Regions from separate parts of the Brevibacillus sp. MER 51 genome, predicted to be linked through region 2. Evidence: riboswitches for the same ligand, from Rfam matches in the RefSeq annotation. Region 2 holds a riboswitch; the other holds the start of a gene.
What was found. A riboswitch is a leader RNA that binds a small molecule or an ion and turns the genes downstream of it on or off. The one in region 2 is predicted to bind cyclic di-GMP.

Region 1 (5,567 bases), on a different contig from region 2:
TTTCACGTTGAACGATCACACTGGCAAGAACATTACCTTGTCGGAAGAAATCATAAAAGGTCCTGTCGTCCTCACATTTTTCCGTGGATCATGGTGCCCCTACTGCAATTTGGAGATGCTAGCGTACCAAAAACAGCTCGATACGATAACCTCTCTGGGTGCTCAATTGTTTGCCATTAGTCCACAATCTCCTGCACACTCTCTTACTATGCAAGAGAACAATCGTCTGAGCTTCCCCGTGTTATGCGATACCAATAATCAGGTAGCAGAAAAATACAGACTCATATTCAGACTGCCTGAGTATTTACATGATACCTACCGATCATTGGATATCGATCTCAATCATTTTAATAGCGACGATTCCTGGACACTCCCCATACCGGCTACTTATATCCTCGATAACCAGGGCGTAATCCGGTCAGTATCCTTAGATCCTGACTACAAAAAGCGAATGGAGCCTACTGAAGTTATAGACATTCTGCGCACCCTAACCTAACGCCATACTCCCTACTTAATGAAGAACCAGTTGATACGGCAACTGGTTTTTCCGTACGTTCATATATTATGAACAATTAGTTACTTCTCCCTACCAAAACTTGACACAGCTAATACAAATGGCTTATATTTTGCATGATTATGTCTAGCAATTTTCGACACACTTTTACAATTTTTGCTAAAAAATGCAAAAGGCAAAGTCATCGAAAGGTGGCGACGCAAAACCACGGGTCTACAGTCTTTGACCATGATAGCCGGGTTGCCATCATCTTGAGACCATTTTTTCGATGTTGGTAGCTTCGGTTGTTCCATTTCGTTGGAACGGCCTTTTTTTGTGTTTCGTTTTTTGAAAGGAGGATGAAAGCACTTTCATTTTTGCAACAGATGGAAAAACATAACTTTTGGGACGTCAAACATACACAACACGGTAATCAGAAAATGATGGAGTGGGGAAGTTATGTACAAACTAGTAGAAACCGTACAAGAGTTAGCCAAATTTCATGAAATCAAGGAAACAGTATGGACAAGCATGGGCTTCGAGATGGAGTACGCGAAAGAAGGCTCGGCTCAGTTCCTCTTAATCGCCGAAGATGGTGAAGCAGGTGGAACATTTGAAATGACGCCCTTTTCCAAATCAAGTGCTTATATGAAATCACTTTTTCAGGATGTTGTTACAGAAGATATGAAAGTAATGGAGGTAGACAGTCTCGCTGTTCTGCCGAAATACCGAGGACAACTGGGGCAAAAAGGAATTTGCCTGATGATAGATTACGCTGAAAAGCATGGTTATACCCACGCTATCGGGGTAGCAGATCCGACCTTTTTTAAATTTATTAACACGAAGTATCAAGTAAAAGCAACTCAGACCAAAGATATCGTCTTTTACAAAGGGGCCGATGCTATTCCGACCCTTTTCCATCTAAAAGATGTCTATGACAATAAGCATGATCCGAAATATTCCTGGTACAATACGTCGTCATCCAACCAAGTAAAAGTCGAGGTAGGTGGGTAACATGGATAACATGGATAAAATTGATTTATTGAGAAGAAGAAACAATTGGGTCGTAATCGTATTCGCAAGTATTATTACGGTTGTTCAGGTCTTAAACCTCTTTCTAGGCGTTTCGTACACATTCGTTTTCACAATTCTGGGTATTTTGTATGGCGTACTGGCACCTTTTGCTTACATCTCCAATCGCCCGAGCTTCCGTGAAAAAGCAGCGCCCTTCATGAAGTTCTTTAACTTCGCCGTAATCGGGATCTTCATGTTCATCGTAGTCGGACTGGACCCGCATATGATCAATATCATGACCATTATGTTCTTCGTAGCAGTCATGGGGATTTATCAAGACCGACTCATCAATATTTTGACGATTGTATCGACATTGGGCATTGTCTCTTATTACTTCCTGACACAAAGAGAAACGATTTTCCATTCGACAAGCAATCTCGATCTGATGTACTTCCTGCTCACCTTCTGCTTTGTCTCTATCACGAGCATGATGCATGCTGTATTCAATAACAAGTTGCAAGAGGAAAGTGAGCAACAGAAGCAAGAAGCGATTGCCTCGAAGGAATCGTTGCAACGTGTTCTGGATAAGATCAATGAATCACTCACCTCTATGCAAGACTATCAAGAGAATTTGAACAAGGTAACGGACGGTGTCAATGTTCGCGCTGTCGAAACCGTCGCTTCCCTGCAAGACATCATGGAGTCCTTTACTGTCCAGACCAGCAATACAGACGAGCTGCGTCGGGAAATGAGCTCGACGAATTTGCAAGTTGAGGACATGACCCGCTCTGTCACAGAGATGCATGAGTACGTAGAATCGACCAAGGAAGCCACTAGCGAAAGTGGAAAACGCATTGGCAACATCGGTAATGACTTTGAACGATTCATCAAGGACATCCAAGGTACGAACCAGCTAATCCAAGAGCTCAATAAAGAAACCGAATCGATTGGAAAAATCATCCAAACCATTTCCGAGATTTCTGCACAGACCAATCTGTTGGCACTCAATGCCACGATTGAAGCGTCTCGCGCAGGCGAACACGGCCGAGGATTTGCTGTCGTCGCAGATGAAGTACGCAAGCTGGCAGAATCCTCCAAGCTATCGTCCGAGTCGATCTCGAGCCTGCTCATGACCATCCGCGAAAAAATGAAGCTCGTATCGGATATGATTTCCGAGTCGCAGACTTCTTTTGAGAAAAATAGCGAGGGCATTCTCGAAGTACAAGAAATGTTCACCAATGTAGACAACTACATGCAAAACTTCGCAGATAAAACGAAAAACCTGCAAGAGTTCATCGTCCATGTTCACAGCATGATTCAGGAAGTCGGCGCAAAAGTAGAAGTCAACGCAGATATTACCGACAAGAACAAAGAGAGCCTGGAAGAAGTGCTTGTGCTCGTTTCTGAGCAAAAAGACGAAGTCGTTAAGGTTTCTGGCGGCTTTGAGAAAATTGAACAGCAGATGCGTGGTCTCCATATGTAATCTTCCTGCAACCGCCTTTCACTGGCGGTTGTTTTCTTTTCTCATTTTGTAACCGAACAGGCATACAATAGAAATATTCTGATATTTACGCTTTAAAAGGAGGCACATCATTGATGGATGCAAGAATCGAAACCAAAACGATTCAGACCGATCGATTGCTCGTTTCCTACCTGACAGCAGGCGTACCGGAAGGAGAACCGCTTCTCCTCATTCACGGCAATGCATCAGCCAACCTGTTCTGGGATGATACCATTGCAGCTCTATGTGACCAGTACCGTCTGTATGCACCTGATATGCGTGGCTATGGAGCAAGTGAAGCATTGCCCATTGATGCGACACGCGGTTTGCGAGACTGGTCGGATGACCTTCATTCGTTTATTCGGGCATTGGACTTGCCAACGCCCATCCATCTTGCCGGCTGGTCGTTGGGTGGCGGGATCGCGATGCAGTTTGCCATCGATCACCCGCAGGAAGTCCGCTCTCTGATTCTCATCGCCCCCATGTCCCCTTACGGCTTTGGTGGAACCAAAGATATAGCTGGTACCCCGTGCTACAGCAGTTTCTCAGGCTCGGGTGGGGGAGCCGCCAACTCTGAGCTGGTCAAAAGGATTGCAGCCAAAGATATAGGCAATGAATCTCCCTCCAGTCCTCGCAATGTCATGAATCAGCTTTATTTCAAGCCCCCATTCCAAGTTGGCCCAGAGCAGGAAGACCGTTATGTGAACGCAATACTCTCTACGAGAATAGGAGAGGACTTTTACCCCGGTGCCTTTGAATACGTAAACGATTGGCCCAGTGTTGCTCCCGGAACGACAGGGATTACGAATGCGATTTCTCCCAAATACGTAAATTTGTCCGGTATTGTCCAGATGGAGCCGAAGTGTCCGATTTTATGGATTCGCGGTGCGGATGATGCCATTGTCTCGGATCAGTCGCTGGCTGATTTCGGTACGCTGGGCAAGCTTGGCTATGTCCCCGGATGGCCGGGGGAAGACGAATATCCCCCGCAGCCGATGGTCTCCCAAATTCGTGACGTGCTTGAACAATATCAGCGCGCTGGTGGTTCTTATCAGGAGATTGTCATGGAAAATGTGGGGCACGCTCCACACATCGAGAAAGCAGAGGAGTTTATCGAGCTCATTCGAAAAACCGTCAGGGCATGACCGTGACGGTTTTATTTTATGAAACATTGATTCCCCCAGCCTTACCTCCTTTAGGCGCATCTGGGGCGAAATTTTAGCAGAGTGAAAGGGAGAATTTTGAAAGAGATCAAGTTTGTCGCCGCAAACGTGAATATTATGCAAATCGGCTAACCCCATTCTACTTCCTATCTTCCTATGCCATTCACACAAAAGATTGCAAATAATGATTTTGCCTGATTTGCTGCTGGAACCCCCGCATTCCGGCATGAATAGATTGAAAGTGCTAGGAAATTATGAAAAAAGGAAGTGCAACAATTGGGACAAAGTTCAAGCCCAGCAAGTGAAAAGTACGATTATATCGTGATTGGCGCCGGAACTGCCGGAGGAGTAATCGCCAAGGAATTGACAGATGACAAGAAGACTTCTGTACTTGTTCTGGAAGCAGGTACAAATATGCCGAACCCAAGCGCTTCTCTAGAGGCAGCAGTGAATATGGCAGATGATAACAAACTATCCTTCATTGCTGTCTCGAAAATCGAACAAGCAATTGGACGCCAGCTTCCGCTATGGAGTGGGAGAGTAATTGGTGGAAGCTCCGAACATAATTTTATGTATGCTGTCCGCGGAAGCCGCCAGCTATATGATCAGTGGGCAAAACTCGTCGGAGATCAGTGGGGCTACGATCATCTCCGCTCCCTATTCAAAAAAAACGAAACCTATACGGGAGATACACAAAGCCCAAAAGAACGCGGTAAAAAAGGCCCTATTTTTGTCAGGCAGCAACTGATTCCGAATAGTGGGCTTATCCAAACTTTGGCTGAAGCAACCTCTCAGGTTTTGGGTATCCCCATCGTGGAAGATTACAATACAGGTATCCGAGACTGTACCTTCTATCAATCACAGTATATTCAACAAGAAGTAGATGGGAAGTTTATTCGTTCCTCCACGAGAGCCGGGTATTTAAATAACCAAATCGTGACACAGGGCAATGAATTCCAGCCAGATGAGTTCGGGATTGGAGGCAGAAAGTTAGTCATTTTCGGAAAAACAACCGTAAATAAAATTCTCTTTGCATCAAAAAAGAACGTGCAGACTGCCGTTGGGGTCGAATTCGTTCGAAACGGCGTGACACAAATCGCTTATGCGAAAAAAGGAATTATTGTCTCTGCCGGTACCTACTCCTCGGTTATCCTGCAACGATCAGGGATTGGCAGAACGACGGATTTAGCTCAAGCAGGGATAGCAACATTGGTAGAGAGTCCAAATGTCGGTCACAATCTTCAGTCGCAATACAGTATTGGCATGGGCATCGAGGTAAAAACAGACCGACTCCTTCCAGTATTTGCTGCTGACCCTGATCAGCCTGTGGCACTTGGTGCATTTAAAAAAGAAAACGGACCGAGTCGCCGCCTGCAAATATTAGGTCTTCCCGTAC
Region 2 (5,567 bases):
CGTGGGCGAGATGGACGCTTTCCACCAAAACCGGAACCCGAACCGAAGCCACCTTTTCCTTTTGGAGGCAGCTTTTTCTTCCCTACGCGAAGAGGAGCTTCTTCTGTCAGGCGAACAGGTGTCGTATCCGGCTCTTTGGTCAACAGCTTGAGTGCTGCAGATACCAGCGTTACAGAATCAACATCCTCCAGCAATTGTTCTGCCAATGTTTTGTAAGCGGACAGATCATCTCTTCCAGACGCTTCCAGGATTTTGTCTACTGTCATTTTTTGTTGACCTTCCAGAGCTTCTGCCATCGAAGGAACAGCACGACGCTCCATACGACGCTTGGTTGTACGCTCAATCAGACGCAGATGGTCAATTTCACGGGAAGTAACAAATGTGATCGCGAGACCCGTTTTACCAGCACGTCCCGTTCTACCGATACGGTGAACGTAGCTTTCGGAGTCTTGTGGAATGTCAAAGTTGAAGACGTGTGTAACACCGCTGATATCCAGACCGCGGGCTGCTACGTCGGTCGCCACCAATACCTCGATTGTACCTTCCTTGAACTTGCGCAGTACGCTGTCGCGTTTTGCTTGGTTCAGGTCTCCGTGGATACCTTCTGCTCCATAACCGCGTTTGGTCAGAGCTTCGGACAGCTCATCTACTCTGCGCTTGGTTCTACCGAATACGATAGCCAGCTCAGGCGAATGAATATCCAGCAAACGGCACAGAACATCGAACTTTTGTCTTTCTGCCATTTCCATATATTGCTGTTCGATGTTTGGTACGGTTACTTCTTTTGCTTTCACTTGAATGATGGTTGGTTCGTTCATGAACTGCTGGGCGATTTCCTGAATCGCTCTCGGCATCGTTGCGGAGAACAGCAGGGTTTGTCGACTTTCTGGAACCTCTTTCAAGATTTCCTTAATGTCGTCGATGAAACCCATGTTCAGCATTTCATCCGCTTCGTCCAAAACAACTACCTCGATGGCATCTAGACGAATTGTTCTTCTTCTCATGTGGTCCATGAAACGACCAGGTGTTGCTACGATGATTTGCGGGCGTTTTTTCAACGCCTTGATTTGACGCGTGATGTCTTGACCACCGTAGATTGGCAGGGCAGAGATGTTTTTAAATTGGGCAATTTTATTAATCTCTTCTGCAACCTGAACAGCCAGCTCACGAGTTGGGGTCAATACAACCCCTTGAATATTTCCGCTTGTTTCATCCATGCGTTCAATCAGCGGAATACCAAATGCAGCCGTTTTACCTGTACCAGTTTGTGCTTGACCGATCAGGTCACGACCTTGCAGTGCTACAGGAACCGTTTGATCCTGAATAGCTGTAGCCTCTTCGAAGCCCATGTTGCTCAACGCTCTAACAATGGAGTGGTGTAAGCCAAAATCATTAAAAGTCGCCAATGAATGTCAGTCTCCTTTATCAATACCTTCATCTATAAAATTCTCAAAAAAAAGGGCACTATTCCTTACGATCCGGAACATGCCCTTTTATCCCGATTGTACGTAGCGCCCTAAAGAACATAGCTGTAATCGTACCATGCAATGACTGAAAAAGCAAACAGCTTATAGACCCAATTTTTTTGATTTTTTGGTAATGAATCTTGTAAAAATAACAAAGCAGCCCAGAATCAGGCTGCTTGTCTGTTATCGAATTATTTTACCCATTTGTTGTAAAGCTCATCAAACTTCCCTTGCAGTTTCATTTCGTCCATCCAAAGATCCAAGTAGTTAGCGAAGATTGTGTCTCCGCGGTGAATCATGTACGCTTTTTCACTCTTGGTGAATGGATTGTCAGTCAGAGCGGCATACAGGCGGGAGTCTGCTTTGGAATATACAAGCGCTTCCAGCGTATCCGTGATCATCACATCGTACTTACCGCTTGCTACCAGACCAGGAATGTCGAGGTTGTTTTGTTCAACAGTCACAGTTGCTTTTGTCAGGTGCTCACGAACGAATTTTTCGTTGGTGCCCCCTGGATTCACACCAATGCGCACCTCTGGTTTATTGATGTCTGCTACACTTTTGTACTTGTCCTTGTCTTCTGCACGGATGAGCGGAGCTTTACCGAACATAATATAAGGATCGCTCATGTGTGCTTTTTTCTGGCGGTCTGTGTTGCGGGTAACGCCTCCGACAGCAATATCGAATTTATTTGCCAACAGATCGTCCATCAGTGTCGGCCAGGATGTTTGAACAAAACGCGCCTCTACTCCCAGGCTTTTTGCGAATTCTTTCATCGCATCGATATCGTAACCTTCGAATTGGTTTGTTTTCGGATTCAAATATGTAAACGGTTTGTAGTCACCTGGAGTACCTACGAGGATATAGCCTCTCGCAATGATTTCGTCCAAGCGAGACTCAAACTTCTTCGCTTGCGGTTTTTTAGCAGCTTCAGCAGCTACGGTTTGGACAGGCTTAACCGCTGTTGCGGCAAAAGCACCTGTTCCTGATGTCATGAGCATAGTTGCAGCGAGTGTGCTCGCCAAGATTGTTTTTGTGAATTTTTTCATCTGGGTTCTCCTCCTGTTAAACGGTAATGAATTTAGTTAGTAGAAACAAACTCCATCATCCCCTAATGGCATCCCCCCTTTCAAAGAAGAGGACTTACAACCTGTAGAGCTGCTTCTTATACAGTAAACCTACCGATTCCTTGCTGTAATTCTTCTGCCACTGCATTCAAATGCTCGACAGACTGGCCAATTTCCTGGATGGCTTGAAGCTGCTCTTCGGTTGCCTTTGCCACTGTTTGCGCGTCGAGTGAAGCATGTTTTGCAATGTTATGCATTTCATCTACAGAAGCACTCACTTGTTGGGAACCTGCTGACATTTGTTCTGACGCGGCGGATACTTCCAAAATGTGCGCAGCAACGTTCCGGGAAGATTCCAAAATATGCCCAAAGATTTCGCGAACCTCTTCGACCAGTTGAATACCTTGCTGTGCGTTTTGGTTGCCCGCTGTCATGACCTCTACTGCGTGACGAGTATCCTGTTGGATTTCCCCGATCAGCATCGCGATTTTGGATGCGGATTCCTCGGATTGGTTCGCCAGTTTTTTTACTTCACCCGCAACTACAGCAAACCCACGTCCATGCTCGCCTGCACGTGCCGCCTCAATCGAAGCGTTCAAGGCAAGCAAATTAATTTGTGAGGTCAATTGACTGATCGTATCGAGAATGCCTTCGATTTCTTTGGAGCGATTGTTGAGCTGTTCAATGGCTACTGTCGCCTTCGATGTTCCCTCGCCAATGCTTCCCATCTGGAGAACTGCCTGCTCTACCACAGCAGTTCCTTGTTCTGCCTGCTCTGTTGCTATCTGGGCAGCCTCAGAAACATGTGCAGACGTCTCCGCGATTTTCACGATGCCTGCTGCCATGTCAGTCATCGACAATGCGACTTCCTGCGAGCTGGCTGCCTGCGCCTCTGCTCCCTCAGAAATCTGTGCAATAGACAAGCCGATTTGGTTGATGTTTTCTGTCGCCTGCTTAATACCTTCAGATACTTCCTGACTAAAACGCTGTACTTGATCAGACGACAGTGATACGTCTTCAATCAAATTTTTCAAGTGCGATACCGTCTGGTTAAAGTCACGGGACAGAACCGCAATCTCGTCTTTTCCGTCAACCGTTACGGTCTCTTTCAAGTTGCCCTGCGCCACTACATTTACGGCGTGATTCAGACGCTCAATTGGTTTCACCATGCGTACAGCCAAGAAATAAACGAGGACAACCCCAATTGCCAATACGATGAGGGAAATAACCATCAATCGGACTGACAGTTGATCGACAGGGGCATGCAGCTCTGCTACGGGTGCAGTGATGTATATACCCCAGTTCAAATTGGTAGGAGCATACGAAGCAAATCGCTCTGTATTCTCGTAATTATATTGGGCAATTCCATGCTTCCCTTGCTTGATGTCTTCAAAGCCAGTCTGAAGTTCAAGAATACCCATATTGAGAATCGATTCCTTCAGAATGAACTCGCTGTTCGGATGATAAATAAATGTTCCTGTTTTGCTTACTAAAAAGGCGTAGCCTGATTGACCAAATTTCTCTTCGGACACCTTTTTTTGGATCTCATTGATAGGAATCGTAGAACCGATATAACCGTATTGACGATTGTCCTTCATCAACGGAACGACAAGGGTCACGATGTTATTCCCTGTGCGCTTCGAAACAACTGGCTCTGAGACAACAACCTTTCCTTCCCCTTTGCTGGCTTCCTTAATGTGCGGACGATCCGAGATATCAGTCACTTCACCCTTGAAATTGATCACATTCTTTCCGCTTAAATCATGCGAAAAGAAGAACGTCTCAAACTCGGGGTTTTTCTTTTGGGCCTCTTGAATGAGTTTCAGGTCATACTCGGCATTTTGATCAGCCGACATCAACCCTCCCACTGCTCTTACAATTTCAATTTTTTCTTTAAAGAAACCATCGATACGAATCGAGAGATTGTTAGCTGACAACTCAGCTTCTTTGTCCAGACTGTCTGCCAAAAGATTGGAAGCACTCCAATAGCTTGCACCGCAAACCGTACCCAAACTTATCAACAACAGCAGGCACAAAACGATAATTAGCTTATTCTTCAAACTATTTTTCATACCGAATCCCTTCTCCCTTCTCTTTTTTCAACAAAAAAAAGACTGCCCACCGACAGCCCATCATGACTACGGTATGGCAACCCGGCTGTCCTAGCTGCGAAAGTCACTTGACTCTCGACCTTAGACCCGTGGCTTTGCGTCCCTGCCTTTCAGCAAGTTTGCCTTTGTCATTCCTTGTTGTTTTTCAATTAAGTTCACATTTTTCAATCTCACCTTTCTTTTCCCATAACTTTCCGATAATAAACCTCAAAAATACAAAAAAAGCTGACAACCTTTTACAGTTGTCAGCTTTTTGTCAAACTTTTTGACTAGCTTAATCCGATCACTTGGCCATCCACGTCTACATATAACGATTCAGCAGCCGGCTTTTTCGGGAGGCCTGGCATGGTAACCAAGCTACCAGTCAGTGCCACAATAAAACCAGCTCCTGCTGATATGCGCACTTCACTCACTTGGATCGTGAAGTCAACAGGTGCTCCCAGCAGATCAGCGCGATCCGTAAAGGAGTACGGGGTTTTCGCCATGCACACAGGCAGATGGGACATGCCCATTTCTTCTACCTTTTGGATCGTTTTTAATGCCAGCGGCGAAAAGACAACCCCTGATCCACGGTATACTTCTTTTACGACTGTCTCAATCTTGTCTTTTATGCTGAGGTTATCTTCATACAAGAATCGGAAGGATGAAGGCCGCTCTGCTGCACGAGCCACTTTTTCAGCAAGCTCGACACCACCTGCTCCGCCTTCTGCCCATACTTTGGACAGCGCCGCTTCGGCTCCGGCCGCTTGGCACAGCGCAATGACGGCATCCACCTCTGCCTGGGTATCTGTCGCAAAATGATTGATCGCCACCACTGCTGGCACACCGAACTTTTGCAGGTTTTCCAGATGGCGCTTGACGTTTTCGAAGCCTTTTTCCAGAGCAGACAAGTTCTCCTCTGCCAGATCAGGTACTTTTACCCC

Region 1: another riboswitch for cyclic di-GMP. It lies ahead of M3630_RS29405 (GNAT family N-acetyltransferase); the one in region 2 lies ahead of M3630_RS14320 (methyl-accepting chemotaxis protein).

Annotation. Positions count from the first base shown of each region.
Region 1 covers NZ_JAMAUS010000027.1:25,070-30,636, forward strand. Annotated here, with positions in the region: gene M3630_RS29400 (peroxiredoxin-like family protein) at 1-496, shown strand, start outside; cyclic di-GMP riboswitch class I at 679-762, shown strand; gene M3630_RS29405 (GNAT family N-acetyltransferase) at 953-1,507, shown strand; gene M3630_RS29410 (methyl-accepting chemotaxis protein) at 1,500-2,990, shown strand; gene M3630_RS29415 (alpha/beta hydrolase) at 3,104-4,153, shown strand; gene M3630_RS29420 (GMC family oxidoreductase) at 4,448-5,567, shown strand, end outside.
Region 2 covers NZ_JAMAUS010000006.1:42,960-48,526, reverse strand. Annotated here, with positions in the region: gene cshA (degradosome RNA helicase CshA) at 1-1,406, opposite strand, end outside; gene M3630_RS14325 (transporter substrate-binding domain-containing protein) at 1,658-2,515, opposite strand; gene M3630_RS14320 (methyl-accepting chemotaxis protein) at 2,632-4,605, opposite strand; cyclic di-GMP riboswitch class I at 4,678-4,778, opposite strand; gene M3630_RS14315 (formate--tetrahydrofolate ligase) at 4,914-5,567, opposite strand, start outside.